2 regions of the Rhodoferax ferrireducens T118 genome follow, and region 2 is predicted to be linked to the other one. Evidence: predicted binding sites of a transcription regulator. Region 2 holds the regulator's gene; the other holds the start of a gene.
What was found. The regulator sigma-54, encoded in region 2, starts transcription at its own class of promoters, with help from an activator protein. The targets are predictions, from matches to a motif close to TGGCANGNAANCTGCTTT.
Positions count from the first base shown of each region.

Region 1: the regulator sigma-54 is predicted to act here: its motif matches at 3,709-3,726, upstream of RFER_RS23385 (pilin).

Region 1 is NC_007908.1:1,355,398-1,364,015, reverse strand. It holds gene cgtA (Obg family GTPase CgtA) at 1-961, opposite strand, end outside; gene rpmA (50S ribosomal protein L27) at 1,085-1,342, opposite strand; gene rplU (50S ribosomal protein L21) at 1,354-1,665, opposite strand; gene RFER_RS06360 (polyprenyl synthetase family protein) at 1,868-2,797, shown strand; tRNA gene RFER_RS06355 (tRNA-Pro) at 2,826-2,902, shown strand; gene RFER_RS06350 (tetratricopeptide repeat protein) at 3,001-3,489, opposite strand; gene RFER_RS23385 (pilin) at 3,770-4,252, shown strand; gene RFER_RS06340 (PglL family O-oligosaccharyltransferase) at 4,386-6,008, shown strand; gene RFER_RS06335 (sugar transferase) at 6,084-6,644, opposite strand; gene RFER_RS06330 (hypothetical protein) at 6,685-7,734, opposite strand; gene RFER_RS06325 (serine O-acetyltransferase) at 7,736-8,320, opposite strand; gene RFER_RS06320 (NAD-dependent epimerase/dehydratase family protein) at 8,317-8,618, opposite strand, start outside.
Region 2 is NC_007908.1:808,691-817,308, forward strand. It holds gene RFER_RS03845 (glycosyltransferase family 2 protein) at 1-417, opposite strand, end outside; gene RFER_RS03850 (PsiF family protein) at 513-845, opposite strand; gene argS (arginine--tRNA ligase) at 993-2,690, shown strand; gene RFER_RS03860 (SPOR domain-containing protein) at 2,758-3,393, shown strand; gene RFER_RS03865 (thiol:disulfide interchange protein DsbA/DsbL) at 3,467-4,141, shown strand; gene lptA (lipopolysaccharide transport periplasmic protein LptA) at 4,328-4,969, shown strand; gene lptB (LPS export ABC transporter ATP-binding protein) at 4,969-5,763, shown strand; gene RFER_RS03880 (RNA polymerase factor sigma-54) at 5,777-7,369, shown strand; gene RFER_RS03885 (THUMP domain-containing class I SAM-dependent RNA methyltransferase) at 7,366-8,618, shown strand, end outside.

The DNA.
Region 1 (8,618 bases), 550 kb from region 2:
CTTCGCGCGTCAGCGCTGAAATCTGAAATACCGGGCCCTTGAACTTGAAACGTTTGACAAAGTCTTTCACCAGCGCCTCGCGATGCTCCAGCGGGACCATGTCGAGCTTGTTCAACACCAGCCAGCGCGGCTTGTTGTACAGCGCCGGATCGTATTTTTTCAGCTCATTCACAATCGCCTTGGCTTGCGCGACGGTATCGACACCTTCATCAAACGGGGCCATATCCACCACATGCAGCAACAGGCGCGTGCGCTGCAAATGACGCAGGAACAGATGGCCCAGCCCGGCGCCCTCCGAGGCGCCTTCGATCAAACCCGGCAAGTCGGCCACCACGAAGCTCTGCTCCGGCCCCACACGCACCACCCCCAAATTGGGATGCAAGGTGGTGAACGGATAGTCGGCAATACGGGGCCGCGCGTTGGAGATGGCCGAGATCAGCGTCGACTTACCGGCGTTGGGCATGCCCAGCAACCCAACATCGGCCAGCACCTTGAGTTCGAGCTTGAGATTGCGCTTTTCACCCGGCCAGCCGGGCGTTTTCTGCCGTGGCGCGCGGTTGATGGCGCTCTTGAAACGCAAATTGCCGAAGCCGCCATCACCGCCTTTGGCGATGGTGATGACCTCACCGGGTGTCAGCAATTCAAACAACACTTCGCCGGTCTCGGCATCCGAGATGATGGTGCCGACCGGCATTTTCAGCGTGATGTCATCGCCTGCGGCACCAAACATGTCCGAGCCCATGCCGTGTTCGCCGCGTTTGGCGTCGTGGCGCCGCGAAAAGCGAAAATCGACCAGGGTGTTCAGGTTCGGGTCGGCCACCGCAAAGACATGGCCGCCACGCCCGCCATCGCCGCCATTGGGGCCGCCGAATTCTTTGTATTTCTCATGCCGGAACGACACGCAGCCAGCGCCACCGTCTCCGGCAGAGACGTCAATATAGGCTTCGTCAACGAATTTCATGGCTTTAATCGGTTGGGGACAGAACAAAGTTCACTTCGTGTAACTCTTGGTCTGTCCCGCAAAGTCTCACAAATAAAAAACCCCGCGCCGTGCGCAGGGTCTTAGAGGGGAGTTGGCAAGGCCTTAAGCCGTTGCAACGTTCACCGTCGGCTTGTTCATGGCGCCTTTGGTGGTAAATGCCACATGGCCGTCTACCAGCGCAAACAGCGTGTGATCCTTGCCGATACCGACATTGACGCCGGGGTGGAACTTGGTGCCACGTTGGCGCACGATGATCGCGCCTGCGCTGATCAATTCGCCACCGAACTTCTTCACACCGAGCATCTTGGGCTTGGAATCGCGCCCATTGTGCGTTGAGCCGCCGCCTTTTTTATGTGCCATGACCTTGTTCCTTATCCAGCAATGGTGTTCACCAACAATTCAGTGAACTGCTGACGATGCCCTTGGCGCTTCTGATAATGCTTGCGACGGCGCATTTTGAAAATGCTGACCTTGTCGTGCTTGCCGTGTGCCAGCACCGTGACACTGACCGTTGCGCCGGACACCAAGGGCGTGCCAACTTTCAGTTCTGCGCCGTTGCCGACCGCCAGAACCTCGTTGAACACAATCTCTTGGCCTACGTCCGCAGCAATCTGTTCTACTTTAATTTTTTCGCCGGCTGCAACCCGATATTGCTTGCCGCCGGTTTTTATGACCGCGTACATGTTGACCTCTTGAATTTTTCTCTGCAAACGGATTTTCACAGAGCCCGTTACTATAACATAGGGCCTTGTCAGCAACAACCACACTATTCAGCCCCCTTTTCAGCAGCGCCACGTTTCTATAATCCGCGCACACAACGGGTCATTTGTCTTGCAAGTTAATCCATCCAGCCCCAAGCCTTCCTTGTCAGTCATTGCGCAAGACATGCGTGAAGTCGATCAAGTCATTGCGCATCGACTTGACTCCGGGGTGCCGCTGGTGGGCCAAGTCGCGCGCTACATCATTGCAGCCGGCGGCAAGCGCCTGCGCCCCGCCCTGCTGCTGCTGATTTGCGGCGCGCTCGGCTTCAAAGGGGCTCAACGCTTCAACCTGGCTGCCGTGGTTGAGTTCATCCACACGTCCACGTTGCTGCACGACGACGTGGTGGACGATTCGTCCCTGCGGCGCGGCAACCCGACGGCCAACGAAACCTTTGGCAACCCGGCCAGTGTGCTGGTGGGCGACTTTTTGTATTCACGCTGCTTTCAGATGATGGTAGACGCGCAAAACATGCGCATCATGCAAGTCCTGGCCGACGCCACCAACGTCATCGCCGAGGGCGAAGTGCAGCAGTTGATGAACATGCACAACGCCGAGCTCGATGAAGCCGGCTACCTGCAAGTAATCCGCTCCAAAACCGCCAAACTGTTCGAGGCCAGCGCCCGAGTAGGCGCCATCCTGGCCGGCAGTTCCCCCGAACTGGAAGAAATCTGCGCCGAGTACGGCCAGGCCCTGGGCACCGCTTTCCAGGTCATTGACGACGTGCTTGACTACACTGGTGAGGCGGCGGTCATGGGCAAGAACCTGGGCGATGATCTGCGCGAGGGCAAGACCACGTTGCCGCTGATTGCCGCCATGCAACGCGGCACTGCCAGCCAGAGCGCGCTCATCAAAGAGGCGATTGAGACCGGCGGCGTGGCCATGCTGGATCAAGTCATCGACATCGTCAAAACCACCGGCGCGCTTGATGTGGCCCACTTGGCCGCGACCCAGGAGGCGCAACGCGCCATCGCCGCAGCCAGGCAACTCCCGGCCGGTCCGCACACTGAGTGTTTGCTACAATTGGCGGCTCAGTTGCTTGAACGCCAGTCTTAAAACAGCGGACAAAAAGCAACAGGAATTTCGGAATGTGGCGCAGCCTGGTAGCGCACTTCGTTCGGGACGAAGGGGTCGGAGGTTCGAATCCTCTCATTCCGACCATTAGGTCTGACAAAAGCCGCTAACGACATACAGTTAGCGGCTTTTTTCATTGAGAGGGATTTGACCCCAATGAATTCATCAGCATTGCAGCGCGGCAGCTAAACGTTATTTGTTTGTGCCACAAATTTTCCGCCCCGCAAGCCCTTTATCTGGGTTTGAGCGATGACGTGATCATGGGCGGCTGCCTTGGCAATCCACATGATGCCCAAGTTGTCGTTCTTTGGCACACCGTCACCGCTGATATAGCAGCGACCCAGCCATTGCATGGCGTCGGGGTAGTCTTGCTGGGCGGCCTGCTGGAGCCAATAGAGTGCGATCTTGTGTTTGCCAGCGATAGAGAAAAACTGGCCGATGTCGTTTTGTGCAGCCGCGTCACCCGCATCCGCACGCAAGACAAAGGTCAGGTCATCAGGTTCCATGGGCACACAGATTTGCGGAACCACCTCGCTCCACAGTAGCATGGCGCGCCCGCGCGCGTCATCGGCGACGCGCGTGATTTCGCCTTTGGCTATGCGCCGCCACCATGTACTGCGACTTCGTTCGGTAATGGCGATAGCCGCCTCGACACTGATGACATTCAAACTCATGGCGTCATGTTAACAATCATTCGTGTCCCCATCACAGGGTCCGTGACACACAACAATCCGGGTCATTCAAGCTCGTGACACGCAAAAAACCGTGTCATTCAAGTTCGTGACACACAAAAAAACGGGTCATTGAAGTTAAAAAAATGCGTTTGAACAACGATCAGAGCCGGATTGAAACAAAAAACGATGATTAACTCGTTTTGGAACTTTTTTTGGGAATGGCACGGAATCTGCTGTGAGAGTCTGTCTCGTTTTCTTTTCTTAACTTTTGGAGCTTTACATGAAGCGTTCTATGCAAAGGGGTTTTACCCTGATCGAATTAATGATCGTCGTGGCGATTATTGGTATTTTGGCTGCGGTGGCCTTGCCGGCTTATCAGGATTACACGATCCGCGCCAAGATGTCAGAAGTTATTCTGGCAGCTTCAGCTTGCCGCACCAGTGTGACTGAGACGCGCCAGACGATTAATTCAGCATCGTTGCCGACTGCTGGTAAATGGGGTTGCGAAGCATCGAACCCAACTACTAAATATGTTAAATCGATCAAGACTGACGACTTTGGCGCGATTGCAGTTGAAGTCGAGACAGCCAACCTCTCGCAGGTTACTGGCTCCGTGTTCTTGGTTCCGACTGTGGTTAGTGGCGCAATTACTGGTTGGGAATGCGGTCCAAGCACCTCTGGTATTGCAAAATATCTTCCTGGTTCATGCCGTAGTACTATAGCAACAGGTTATACCGTCGTTGGTAGTTGGGCAGCCAATTGATCCTAGAGTTTGCTTAGCGGGGACCTTTGACAGCCGCAGTTATCCTGCAATTGAAAATACGCCCCATCGGGGCGTATTTTTTTAGCTCATGCACTATCTACTTGGCTTTTCCCTTTTGTTCTTCAGTTGGTTAATGCCTTTGCATTTTCCGCCTTGGGTCAGCTGGCACAACGAAGTGCTGGCTTTTTTGGCGGTGTTGCTACTCGCCTGGCACGGTGCGTTCGCCGCGGCGAAAAAAAATCTTGCAACCACCGTTGCTATTCCTGTCACCGCGCTACCGTTGGTCGCGTTGGGCCTGCTGATTTGGCTGCAGACCACCACCGGCCTGCTCACCTTTTTCGGTGATACCTTCGTCCTCACGGTGTACGTGATCATCTGCATTGCCTGCATGGCACTGGGGTATGCAGGCGGCAACGAGCAAAAAACCTACCCCATCTTTGCTCGCACCCTGCTGCTGGGCGCATTTTTATCAGCCGTCATCGCATTTGCCCAAGTGTTCGAGTTGTGGGAAGACGCCGCTTGGATCAGCCGCATGCCGGAACTGCGCCGTCCTGGTGGCAATCTGGGGCAGCCCAATCAGTTGGCGACCTTGCTCCTGATGGGTCTGGCCAGCCTGCTGTTCTTGTACGAGTCGAAAAAGCTCGGCGCGCTGGCATCAGCGTTACTCGCGCTCACCTTGCTGACGGGCGTGGCCGCCACCGAATCCCGCACCGGCGTGCTGAATCTGGGCCTGTTGATGCTTTGGTGGTTTGCCAAGCGCAGGTCACTTGACTTCAGGCTTTCGCCTTGGGTGGTGGTGTGCGGCGGCGTGGCTTTTCTGGGTCTGTTTTGGTACTGGCCCAGTCTGATGGATGCCGTCCAGCAAACCGGCGGGTTCGGTGCGCAGGTCAATGTCAGTGTCGGTACTCGCTGGTTGGTCTGGCCGCAATTGATAGAGGCCGTGCTGCAACGGCCATGGTGGGGCTGGGGCATGGGCCAGGTTTCGACCGCGCAGAACGCAGTGGTTAGCTCTTATGCGGTGAGTGAGCCGTTTACCTATGCGCACAACATTGTGCTGGACCTGGCCTTGGGGCTCGGCCTGCCGTTGGCCGCGCTGCTGGTGCTGGTGACCAGCGTTTGGCTCTGGCGTCGTTTGCGCTCGGCCGGCCAGTTGGCCCCCTGGTACTGTCTGGCGCTGATATTGCCCGTAGCGGTGCATTCGATGCTGGAGTTTCCGTTTGCCTACGCCTACTTTCTAGTGCCCGTCATGTTCGCCGTTGGCGCGCTGGAAAGCGCGGTGGGAGCCAAACCCGCCTTTCGCCTGGGTGTGAAACCGGCGCTGGCCTCGTTGTTCGTAACGACCGGGCTGATGGCGTGGTCGGTGGTCGAATACGTCGCGATCGAAGAAGATTTTCGAATTGTTCGCTTCGAGGCGCTGCGCATTGGAACAACACCTGCCAGCTACCAGCGGCCCCATGTGGTCTTGTTAACGCAACTAGACGCGCTGCTGCACGGCGGACGCATCGTGCCCAAGCCGGGCATGAAGGCGGATGAAGTGGAGCTGGCCAGAAAAGTCGCCTTGCGCTTCCCCTGGCCCGCCACGCAAAATCGTTACGCCCAGTCGCTGGCCCTGAATGGCAAGCCCGACGAAGCCATCCGCCAGTTGCTCGTCATGCGGGCACTGCATGGCGAAGCAGCCTATGCGCAGGTCAAAGCGGGCTGGACCGTGCTGGCCCATGAGAAATACCCGCAACTGCAGACGCTGAAATTGCCTTGAGAGAAATCAGCCTCTAGCCCCCGTCCCTATTGGGCAAGCAGCTACGAAATATGAAGTTAACTGGTCGACCCTGAATCAATGCGACACCCCATCCCGCCGCAACACCTTCACCAGCGTCAGCCACAAAATGCGAATGTCAAACCAGAGCGACCGGTGGTGCAAATATTCCACATCGAGCTTCACCTTGTCCAGAATGGGCAACTCATCGCGCCCATTCACCTGCGCCCAGCCAGTCAGGCCAGGCACCAGCGGATGCACACCTTGCTGGGTGCGCAATTCAATCAAGTCGTGTTGATTAAACAGGGCCGGGCGTGGCCCGACAAAACTCATGTCACCTGCCAGAATGCTCCACAACTGTGGCAGTTCGTCCAGGCTGCTTTTGCGCAAGAAGCTGCCGATGGGTGTCAGGTAAGCATCCGGGTTGCTCAGCAAATGAGTCGCCACCGCAGGGGTGCCGATCTGCATGCTGCGGAACTTGGGCATTTTGAAAATCTTGTTGTTGCGCCCCACCCGGTCAGACCAATACAGGGCTGGCCCTTTTGAAGTCAGGCGCACCGCCAAGGCGACCAGCACAATCGGCAGCAACAAGACCAGCCCAGCGCAAGCGCCCGCGATCAGATCAAATAGTCTTTTCATATAGTTCACCACTACTGCCGAGGACAAGAATAGTCATCAGCTAACAGCTTGGTCGGTCATGTTTCGCGATATCTTGAAGCGACAAGAGTTCTGCCGCCCATCCTTGGCATGAATAGTGGCTTCTGAGCGAGTCAGGGACTGGTAGATAGGGTTGATCCAGAAATTCGGCCGGAATTTCTGGATTGGTTCTATTGATTACGCAGACCCGCGATGGGTCGTAAAGATCGCTGTCCAAAATATGTACGTTGGTTGTGACGAGCTTTTTCCCCGCCAGCAGGGTTTCGATCGTGCGCATGGTGAACCCACGTTGGCGTGGATGCTCCACGTCCAGTACAGCCCTAGAACATTCGACAACCTGTGCCACGTCAGCCGCAGACATGGGTTTGGTCGACAGCGTACGTTTGGGAGCTAACCACAAAGTCCAGTCCAACAGCCGACGTATGAAAAGCATCAAGGGACTCTGAAAGTAGCCAAAAACAAAGTTTTTAGACAGCGGTCCGGAACGCTGCCGCAACCGATGAATTACGTGATGGCGATCTGAATGGATGGTGCCGATAAAGCACCAGTCAAACTGCATCGGCGCAGCAATGTCCTTGTTTGCTGAAATGTTGCGCCCAAACAAGGGCCTGTATGTCCAACCGAAGGTCTTCGCATCCACAGGATCGAAAGTCGCCACCGAGTCGAAAGCTGTCAATATCTTTGACACGCCTTTGACATTCTCCACACCATCCCAAAGGTAAAGTCCCATACTGGCCGCGGCCAAGGTTTTACGCATCTTGAGCGCGACCCGCCGCGACAGGCCCTCGCCTTTGATCACCATAACGTGGGTGATTGAGCCTGGATCAAGTTGATGCAATCGCTTCAGGAACGAGCGCTCGGACCAGTGGACCGTCATCGCGGGCAACAGCCGCAGTGCGAGCTTGTACCATGTCGCGCTGCTGGCACGCTCATCCCACCAAGTGACAGCGTAGCCCATTGAGCGCAGAGTCTCGGATATGGACAGGTGGTAAGAGAAAGTGAGCGGCGACACCAGTAAAACGTGTCCGCGCGGCGTGCTTTGCGCCGCTATCGCAGATTCACCAAGGTGCATGTTAAGCGCCACTCCTGTCAACAACTTTGGCAGGAATTCCAACAACAAGTGAACCCGGCGCAACATCGTTTAAGACGACCGCATTGGCACCAACGCGCGAGTCAGAACCCAAAACAAGTCCCCCAATAACTTTGGCACCCGCGCCGATAGTCACGCCATCCCCCACCGTAGGGCGCGATGACTCTTGGTAGGAAAAATCAAGCTCCTTCGCCCCCAACGTCACGCCCTGAAAAATGGTGACATTCTCCCCAATAGACCATGCGCCTATCACCGTGCCCTGGGTATGCGGCAAAAACAAACCCTTGCCAATGGGGCATCGCACAGCAATCTCTATACCAAACAGGAAGAAATTCAACAAAGACACTGCCTTTGCAAGAAGCCCCAACTTCAAACGATAGAAGGAATGCGCAAGTCTACACAGCAGCACAGGCACAAACCTTGGTGACAACACGCCCAGCCACAATCGCAGACCAGACACACCGTCTGCCGACCCATTCAGCAGCACCCGCGCTCTGCGCAGATCAGCTGCCAAATAGGTCAGCAACCTGAAGTCCTCTGCCGTGTTCATCTTCAATGCGTCGTTCATTGCGCCGTTGTCTTACCCATCAGCCCGCGCGCCGTCAGCTCGCTGACCGAGCGCAGATAGGCCGCCTTATCCTCCGGCGCTTGCTCGGCGGCCCAGCCCAAAAAGTTAGCCAAACCTTGTTTGAACGGCACGCCAGGCACAAAGCCCAACACTTGCTCAAGTTTCGACACATCGGCAATGTTGTGACGAATATCACCCATGCGGAACGCCCCAGTGACCTTGATGGTGCTGCTACTGTCAAAGTAAGCTTTGATTTCTTGCGCAACAGTCATCACACTGGTGGCCTGACCTGACCCCA
Region 2 (8,618 bases):
CGACTGCAGCCCGGACTGGTCGTCACGCGTTTTTCGCACCGCATAGACCACGTCCGAGCCTTGCTGCCATTTCTTGAACATCTCGGGCAGCAGCGACACCGGGTGTTGGCCATCGGCATCCATCAAAACCACCACCTCGCCCCGCGCGGCATCAATGCCAGCAGTCAGCGCGGGCTCCTTGCCAAAGTTGCGTGACAATTTGATGTAAAGAATTTCAGGGTGGACTGCGCACAGGGCCTGCATGACCTGCGTGGTGTCGTCCCGACTGCCATCGTCGACCACGACCAGCTCAACGCGCTGGCTCAGGATTGAGAGGGTTGCCAGAATCTGGGGCAGTACCGTGCCCAGGTTGCTCGCCTCGTTGAAGGCGGGAATGACACAGGAGATCGAGGGGGACAGGTGGGAGCGGGGCATCATGACCGCATCATGCCAAAAGAAAACCCCGCTTCAGCAAAACTGGCGGGGTTTTTGTGCAATTTACGGCGGATTACACCGTTTAAAGCCGAAGTAAATCAGCCTTTCAGGCACGCGCTCATGAATTTCTTGCGTTCGGCACCTTTGAGCGCCTTGTCGCCCGCATCCTTGTTGCAGGCTTTCATTTTTTCCTGTTGCGCCAGTTGCTTGGGTGAAGCGGTCTTGCCGGCGGCAACCGGCTTGGCACTCAGGCACTCTTTCATGAAGGCTTTGCGCTCATCGCCCTTTTTGTCGCCGGCGTCCTGGTTGCAGGTGGCCATTTTGCTTTGCTGGGCCGACTTGGCGGCGGGAGCTGCAGGTGCGTCTGCGGCGTAAGCGGCGCCCACCGACAGTGACAGGCTGATCGCGAGAAGGCTGAGTAGTTTGTTCATTGTCATTCCTTGAAGGATAGGTTTGGAAGGGAATCCAGACTGGATTCCAGCACACAACGCGCGAATTGGCAAACCCGCTGACGTGTTGTCACCAGAACTGCAGTCCGGTTGACGCAAGCGCCAACGCCGTCCCCGTAAAATGAAAGCATGTTGTCTGTAAAAATTGAATTGCTCGAAGCGCTGCACCAAGCGCTTGAAAAATTGTCCCCCGGCGCGGGGTCCAAAGCCGTTTTTGAGTCGCCCAAAGTCGCCGCCCATGGCGACTTGGCCACGACGGCTGCCATGCAGCTGGCCAAGCCGCTCAAGCTCAACCCGCGCCAGTTGGCGGAAAACCTGCGCGCTGAATTGCTGGTGCGCGCACCGTTTGAGCGCTGGGTCGAGGCGATTGATATCGCCGGCCCCGGTTTCATCAACATCAAACTCAAGCCCGAGGCGAAACAGCAAACCGTGCGCGAGGTGTTGTCGCAGGGCCAGCAGTTTGGCAGCCAGCCCGGCACGGGTAAACGCATGCTGGTGGAGTTTGTCTCGGCCAATCCGACCGGCCCCCTGCATGTCGGCCACGGCCGCCAGGCCGCCCTGGGCGATGCCATTTGCAACCTGTACCAGACCCAGGGCTGGGCGGTGTACCGTGAGTTTTATTACAACGACGCCGGGGTGCAGATTGGCACCTTGGCCAGCAGCACCCAGTTGCGCGCCCGCGGCTTCAAGCCGGGCGACCCCGAGTGGCCCAGTGGCGAGAACGCCGCTGCCTACAACGGCGATTACATCGCCGACATTGCCGCTGACTATCTGGCCAAAAAGACGGTTCATTCTGACGACCGTGCGTTCACCGCCTCCGGCGACGTGGAGGCGCTGGACGACATCCGGCTGTTCGCGGTGGCCTATCTGCGCCATGAGCAGGATCTGGACCTGAAAGCGTTCGCCGTCCATTTTGACAACTACTACCTGGAGTCGAGCCTGTACCTGAGCGGCAAGGTCGATGACGTGGTGAAAAGATTGCATGACGCCGGCAAGACCTACGAGCATGACGGCGCCCTCTGGCTCAAGTCCACCGAGTATGGCGACGACAAGGACCGCGTCATGCGCAAGGGTGATGGCAGCTACACCTACTTTGTGCCGGATGTGGCCTATCACATCAGCAAGTGGGAGCGCGGCTTCGAGAAAGTGGTCAACATTCAGGGCACCGACCACCACGGCACCATTGCCCGCGTGCGCGCCGGCCTGCAAGCCGCCAACGTGGGCATCCCCAAAGGCTACCCCGACTACGTGTTGCACACCATGGTGCGCGTGGTGCGCGGGGGCGAGGAGGTCAAAATCTCCAAGCGCGCCGGCAGCTACGTGACGCTACGCGACCTGATCGAGTGGACCAGCAAGGATGCGGTGCGCTTCTTCCTGCTCAGCCGCAAGCCCGACACCGAATACACCTTTGATGTCGATCTGGCGGTGGCCAAAAACAATGACAACCCGGTGTACTACGTGCAGTACGCGCACGCCCGGATTTGCTCGGTGCTGGCCGCCTGGCGCGAGAAGGAGGGTGGCGATGTGGCGAGTCTGGGCCAGGCCGATCTCTCGCCGCTGCAAAGCCCGCAAGCACTGGCGCTGCTGCTGTTGCTGGCCAAATACCCCGAGATGCTGACGGCGGCGGCGGCCGGTTTTGCACCGCATGACGTCACGTTCTATCTGCGCGAGCTCGCCGCCTGCTACCACAGTTATTACGATGCGGAACGTATTCTGGTGGATGACGATCTGATCAAGCGCGCCCGGTTGGCGCTGGTCGCGGCCACCGCACAGGTGTTGCACAATGGACTGGCTGTGCTGGGCGTGAGTGCCCCGCAGAAAATGTAATTCAATAGCCTTGGGGACAGACCTTCAGCTCTGTCCCCAACTGATTAGAAAGCAGAAAGTGCAACGCATGAAACAACAACGCGGTGGAACCATTTTGGGGTTCATCATTGGAGTCGTGGTGGGTCTCGGGGCAGCGCTGGCCGTTGCGGTTTACGTCACCAAGGTTCCCATTCCGTTCATCAACAAGGGCCAAAGTCGTTCGGCGGATCAGGATGTGGCCGAGTCCCAAAGAAACAAGAACTGGGACCCCAACGCACCCTTGTATGGCAAGAACCCGGCCAAACCGGTAGAGCCCGCCAAGGCAGAAACACAGACGGGCGCCGACACCGGTGCCGGTGCCGCGCCAGTGCAAGTGCCAGCGCCAGCGCCAGCGCCAACTGCCAAAGGCAAGGAGATCAAACCAGCCGTGTCTGCCGATCCCCTGGGTGATCTGGCCCAGGCGCGCGCCGGCGCCGCGGTGGCCGAACCGTTCTCCTACTTTGTTCAAATTGGGGCTTTCCGTACCGCTGAAGACGCTGAAAGCCAGCGCGCCAGGTTGTCTCTTGGTGGTGTACAAGCCAAAGTGAGCGAGCGTGAGCAGTCGGGTCGGACGGTGTTTCGGGTCCGCGTTGGACCGTTCGGTAAAAAGGAAGAGGCCGATCAGGCCAAGGAAAAACTCGATGCTGCCGGTTATGACACCGCGCTGGTGCGGGTAGCGCGCTAGCGCACTGTGCGGTCGAGGCGTTGAACTATTGCCGATCTGCCCGGTCCCACTACTTTTTTTGGAGTGATTAAAGATGAAGCGTCGTGATTTTTCCTTTACCTGTGGCGCAGCGCTGGCTGCCAGTGCCTTGGTGCTGCCAACAGCACGGGCTCAGACCACCGCCCCGGCCCAGGTTCAGGGCAAGAAGCCTGAATTGGGCACAGACTATCTGCAGTTGGACAAACGCGCGGCGGTCGAAGCCCCGGCGGGGAAAATTGAAGTCGTCGAATTTTTCTGGTACAGCTGCCCGCACTGCAACGCTTTTGAGCCAACCTTTGATGCCTGGAGCAAGCGTGTGCCCAAGGATGTGGTGGTGCGCCGGGTGCCGATCGCTTTCCGGCCTGACTTTGCACCGCAGCAGCGCCTGTTCTATGCGTTGGAGGCGATGGGCTTGCTCGATCAGCTGCACCGCAAAGTGTTTGCCGCCATCCACAGTGAAAAGCAAAGCCTGGCCACGGGCGAGGCGATTGTCGATTGGGTCGCCAAACAGGGTGTGGATAAAGCCAAGTTCCTGGAGAGTTTCAACTCGTTTTCAGTCTCGACCAAGACCAGCCGAGCCACCCAGCTGCAAAACGCCTACAAGGTCGAGGGTGTGCCTGCGCTGGGTGTGGGCGGGCGTTTCTACACCGATGGTTCGCTGGCCAAGAGCATGGAGCGTTCGCTGCAGGTGGTTGAGTTCCTGATCGCGCAAGTTCGCAGCGGCCGATAAATCAATCGTTTTGACCCAAAGGGCTGGCGCCCTGATCCAGGCGATCAGGGTGCCCGGTGCCTGTGCACGAGGCATGTGTGATCCTGCGTGCTTTGTTTTCCCTCTCTCAGTGTGCGGCGTGGGGCAAGAACGGCTTCTGATCGTTACAATGAAAAGACGAGAATTTAATGCAAGATTCATGCCTTTATGAAACTATCACTTTCCACTGTGCTTTTGCTGGCGGCCCTGGCGCCGGGTGCAAGCCTGGTTCGAGCTGAACAAGCCGACCGCAACAAGCCCATGAATGTGGAAGCCGATGCCTTGCGTTATGACGACGCCAAGAAAACCAGCGTGTTTACCGGCCGTGTCGTGTTGACCAAAGGCTCGATTCTGATCCGGGGCGCCCGCATTGAAGTGCGCCAGGACCCCGAAGGCAACCAGTATGGCCTGGTCACGGCCGAGCCCGGCAAACTCGCGTCTTTCCGTCAAAAGCGGGAAGGGCTGGATGAGTTTATTGAGGGCCAGGGCGAAAGCATCGAATACGACAGCCGTGCCGACACCGTGAAATTCAACAAGCAGGCGCAATTGCGCCGTTACCTGGGCGCGACGCTGAACGACGAGATGAGCGGCGGCGTGATTGTTTACAACAACAGCACCGACGTGTTCACCGTTGATGGCGGTGTGGCCCAAGGAGCGCCGAGCGCGACAGGCGGCCGCGTGCGTGCCATGCTGACGCCGAAACCCAATGCCGCCGCAGCGGCAGCGGCGGCAACGGCGCCCGCCAATGCAGCTTCAGCGCCAGCCGATGCGCTGCGCGCCACCACGACGCTGGGCGGGGATAAGAAGTGATGCCAGACAATCTTGTCCGCCCAGCCCAGTTGCGCAGCGATGGCGCCCAGTGCGAGAGTCGACTCGAAGTCAGCCACCTGCAGAAGTTCTACGGCAGTCGCCAGGTGGTCAAAGACGTGTCGCTGGTGGTCTGCAAGGGCGAGGTGGTCGGTTTGCTGGGGCCCAACGGCGCCGGCAAAACGACATCCTTCTACATGATTGTCGGCCTGGTGCATGCCAGCGCGGGTGACATCAAGATCGATGGTCAGTCGGTTGAGCGCATGCCGATTCACAAGCGTGCCCGGCTGGGCTTGAGCTACCTGCCGCAAGAGGCGTCCATTTTTCGCAAGCTCAACGCAGAAGACAATGTGCGGGCGGTTTTGGAGCTGCAGCATGACGAATCCGGCCAGCCGCTGAGCAAGGACGAAATTGAAAAACGACTGACCGCCTTGCTGCAGGACCTGCGCGTGGAGCACCTGCGGGAAACCCCGGCGCTGGCTCTGTCCGGTGGTGAACGCCGCCGGGTCGAGATTGCGCGCGCACTGGCCACGCAGCCGCGTTTCATTCTGCTCGACGAGCCGTTTGCCGGGATCGACCCGATTGCCGTGATCGAGATCCAGCGCATCATCAGCTTCCTGAAGAACCGCGGCATCGGGGTGCTGATCACCGACCACAACGTGCGCGAAACGCTGGGTATTTGCGACCACGCCTACATCATCAGCGATGGCAGCGTGCTGGCCCAGGGCACCCCGGCCGAGATCGTCAACGATGCTGAAGTGCGCCGGGTCTATCTCGGCGAGCACTTCAAGATGTAAACATGTTGACCCCATGAAACAAGGCCTTTCCCTTCGGGTTTCGCAGCATCTGGCGCTGACGCCACAGTTGCAGCAGTCGATCCGCTTGCTGCAACTCTCCACGCTGGAGCTCAGCGCGGAGGTGGACCAGATGCTCGATGACAACCCGTTTCTGGAGATGACGGCAGACGAGTCGCCGCGTGAGGAATTTGGTCTGGCGCAGGCTGACACACCGGTCCGGGGTGATGACCTCGACGCTGAACGTGCTACAAGTTCGGTAGCTGACTATCCAACAGAGACGAGGGCTACAGCCGAGAATGATTCAAATGATTCGCCGCTCTCGGCGGACGATGCGCAGAGTTGGGAGGGCGACGGCAGCGCCTCCTTGGCGCCCGATGACAGCGAGTGGGGCGGTGACGCCAAAGCCCGCAGCAACAACCTCAACGGCGATGACGACGCCGATGTGACCGAGCTGGCGCGCACCCAGGTGTCGCTGCAAAGCCACCTGCACGCGCAGGCGCTGGCCTTGCGCCTGAGTGCCGAGGATCGCGCCGCCTTGCAGTTCTTGATCGAGTCGCTTAATGACGATGGTTATCTGGAAGACACGCTGACCTCGCTCGCCGAGGGGCTCGCCGGCGGCGATGAGGCCCAGGTGGAGCAGCTGGTCCACCATTTCACGGTCGCCTTGGGGCTGCTGCAGAGCCTGGAGCCGGCGGGTGTGGGTGCGCGAGATCTGGCGGAATGCCTGAGTCTGCAACTGCGCGCCTTGCAGCAGCTGGAGCGGCTAGAGCCGGCCCGCGCCGCCACCGTGCAGGTGGCGCTGCGTATTTGTGCCCAACCCATGGAGTTGCTGGCCCGGCGTGACGTCAAGCGCCTGATGCTGCTGTGCGACGCGACGGATGCTGCCGTGCGCGAAGCCATTGCGCTGATCGCCCGTCTGGAGCCCAAGCCGGGGCGGCGCTTCGTGAATGTGGAGCGCAACATCGTGGTGCCCGATGTCCTGGTGATTCAAGTGGGCCAGGGTACGCAGGCCAAATTTCAGGTGCGCCTGAACACCGATGTGATGCCGCGCCTGCGCGTGCACGACATCTACGCCAATGCCATCAAACAGCACAAGGGCGGCGGCAACGATGCGTCCAGCTACGCCGCCCTGCAGCAGCGCCTGCAGGAGGCACGCTGGTTCATCAAGAACATCCAGCAGCGCTTTGACACCATCCTGCGCGTCAGCTCGGCCATCGTCGAGCGGCAAAAGAGTTTTTTCATGCATGGCGAACTCGCCATGCGCCCGCTGGTGCTGCGTGAGATTGCCGAAGAGCTCGGTCTGCACGAGTCCACCATCAGCCGCGTGACCACCGCCAAATACATGGCGACCCCGTTTGGCACCTTCGAGCTCAAGTATTTCTTTGGCTCCGGCCTGGGCACCGAGTCGGGTGGCAATGCGTCGAGCACGGCGGTGCGGGCCTTGATCAAACAATTTATCAGCGCCGAGAGCCCGGCCAAGCCGCTCAGTGACCACCAGTTGTCCGAGATGCTCAAAGAGCAGGGCATCGAATGCGCCCGCCGCACCGTGGCCAAATACCGCGAGGGGCTGCGCATCGCTCCCGCGAGCTTAAGGAAAGCCTTGTGAACCAACTGCAACTCTTCTTGCCCTGCGCCGCTGGCGTGGAAGACTACCTGGCCCCCGAGGTGCTGCGCATCACCGGCTTGCCGCCGGGCTGCGTGACCAAGCAGCGCGGCGGCGTGGCCGTGCGCACGTCCTTCGCGCACGCGATGCTGCTCAACCTCTACAGCCGGCTGGCGCAGCGTGTGCTGGTGCTGCTGTCGTTCACCGAGTACCGCAACGAACAGGATTTGTACCGCGCCGCCAGTGAGGTGGCCTGGGAGCGCTGGTTCACGCCGCGCGAAAGCATCAAGGTGGAAGTGACGGCGCAGCACAGCCCGCTGACCAGCCTCAACTTTGCCGCGCTCAAGATCAAGGACGCGGTGTGTGACCGTTTCCGCGTCACGGCGGGCGGCGTGCGCCCGGACGTCAACACCCAGTGGCCCGATGTGCGCATCTACACGCACCTGACCACCGACAGCTGCTCGCTCTACATCGACACCTCGGGCGAGCCCCTGTTCAAGCGCGGCTGGCGCGAAGACAAGGGCGACGCGCCCTTGAAAGAAACCCTGGCCGCCGCCATGCTGGCCGCCAGTGGCTGGGCCGATGGCGACGAGGATTTGCTGCCGCTGTACGACCCCTGCTGCGGCAGCGGCACGATTGTGATTGAAGCGGCCCAGATCGCCTGCAATATTGCCGCCGGCTCGCTGCGCCGTTTTGCCTTCGAGAAGTATTTGCCGTTCCAGCGCCCCGTCTGGGATGCTATAAAAAAAGAAGCTAAAGAGTCAGAAGTGACGAGGGCTCCAGGCCAAAAACCTATTATTTTCGGCAGTGACGTGGCGCACCGCATGGTCGACTTTGCCCAGCGCAACGCGCAGCGCGCCGGCGTTGCCGACGTGATCGAGTTTCGCGGTGGCGACGCCTTGCAGCGCCTGCCGCCGATTGATATTCCTGGTGTGATGCTGCTCAACCCACCGTATGGCGAGCGCATCGAGGTCGCCGGTGTGGCCAAAGGGGCGCGCCACGCGGCCAGCCAGTTTGAGGACGAAGAGGCCGAAGTGGGTCGTTTTGGTGCCCGCGAGCTGCCGCAGACGCAGGAAGGTGGCGAATTCTTCAGCCAGCTGGCCAGCCACTGGAAGAAGAACTACCCCGGCTGGAGCGCCTGGATACTCACGCCCGACCTGAAACTGCCGGGCAAAATGCGCCTGAAAGAATCGCGCCGCGTGCCGATGTGGAATGGCCCGATCGAATGCCGCCTGTTCCGCTTTGACATGGT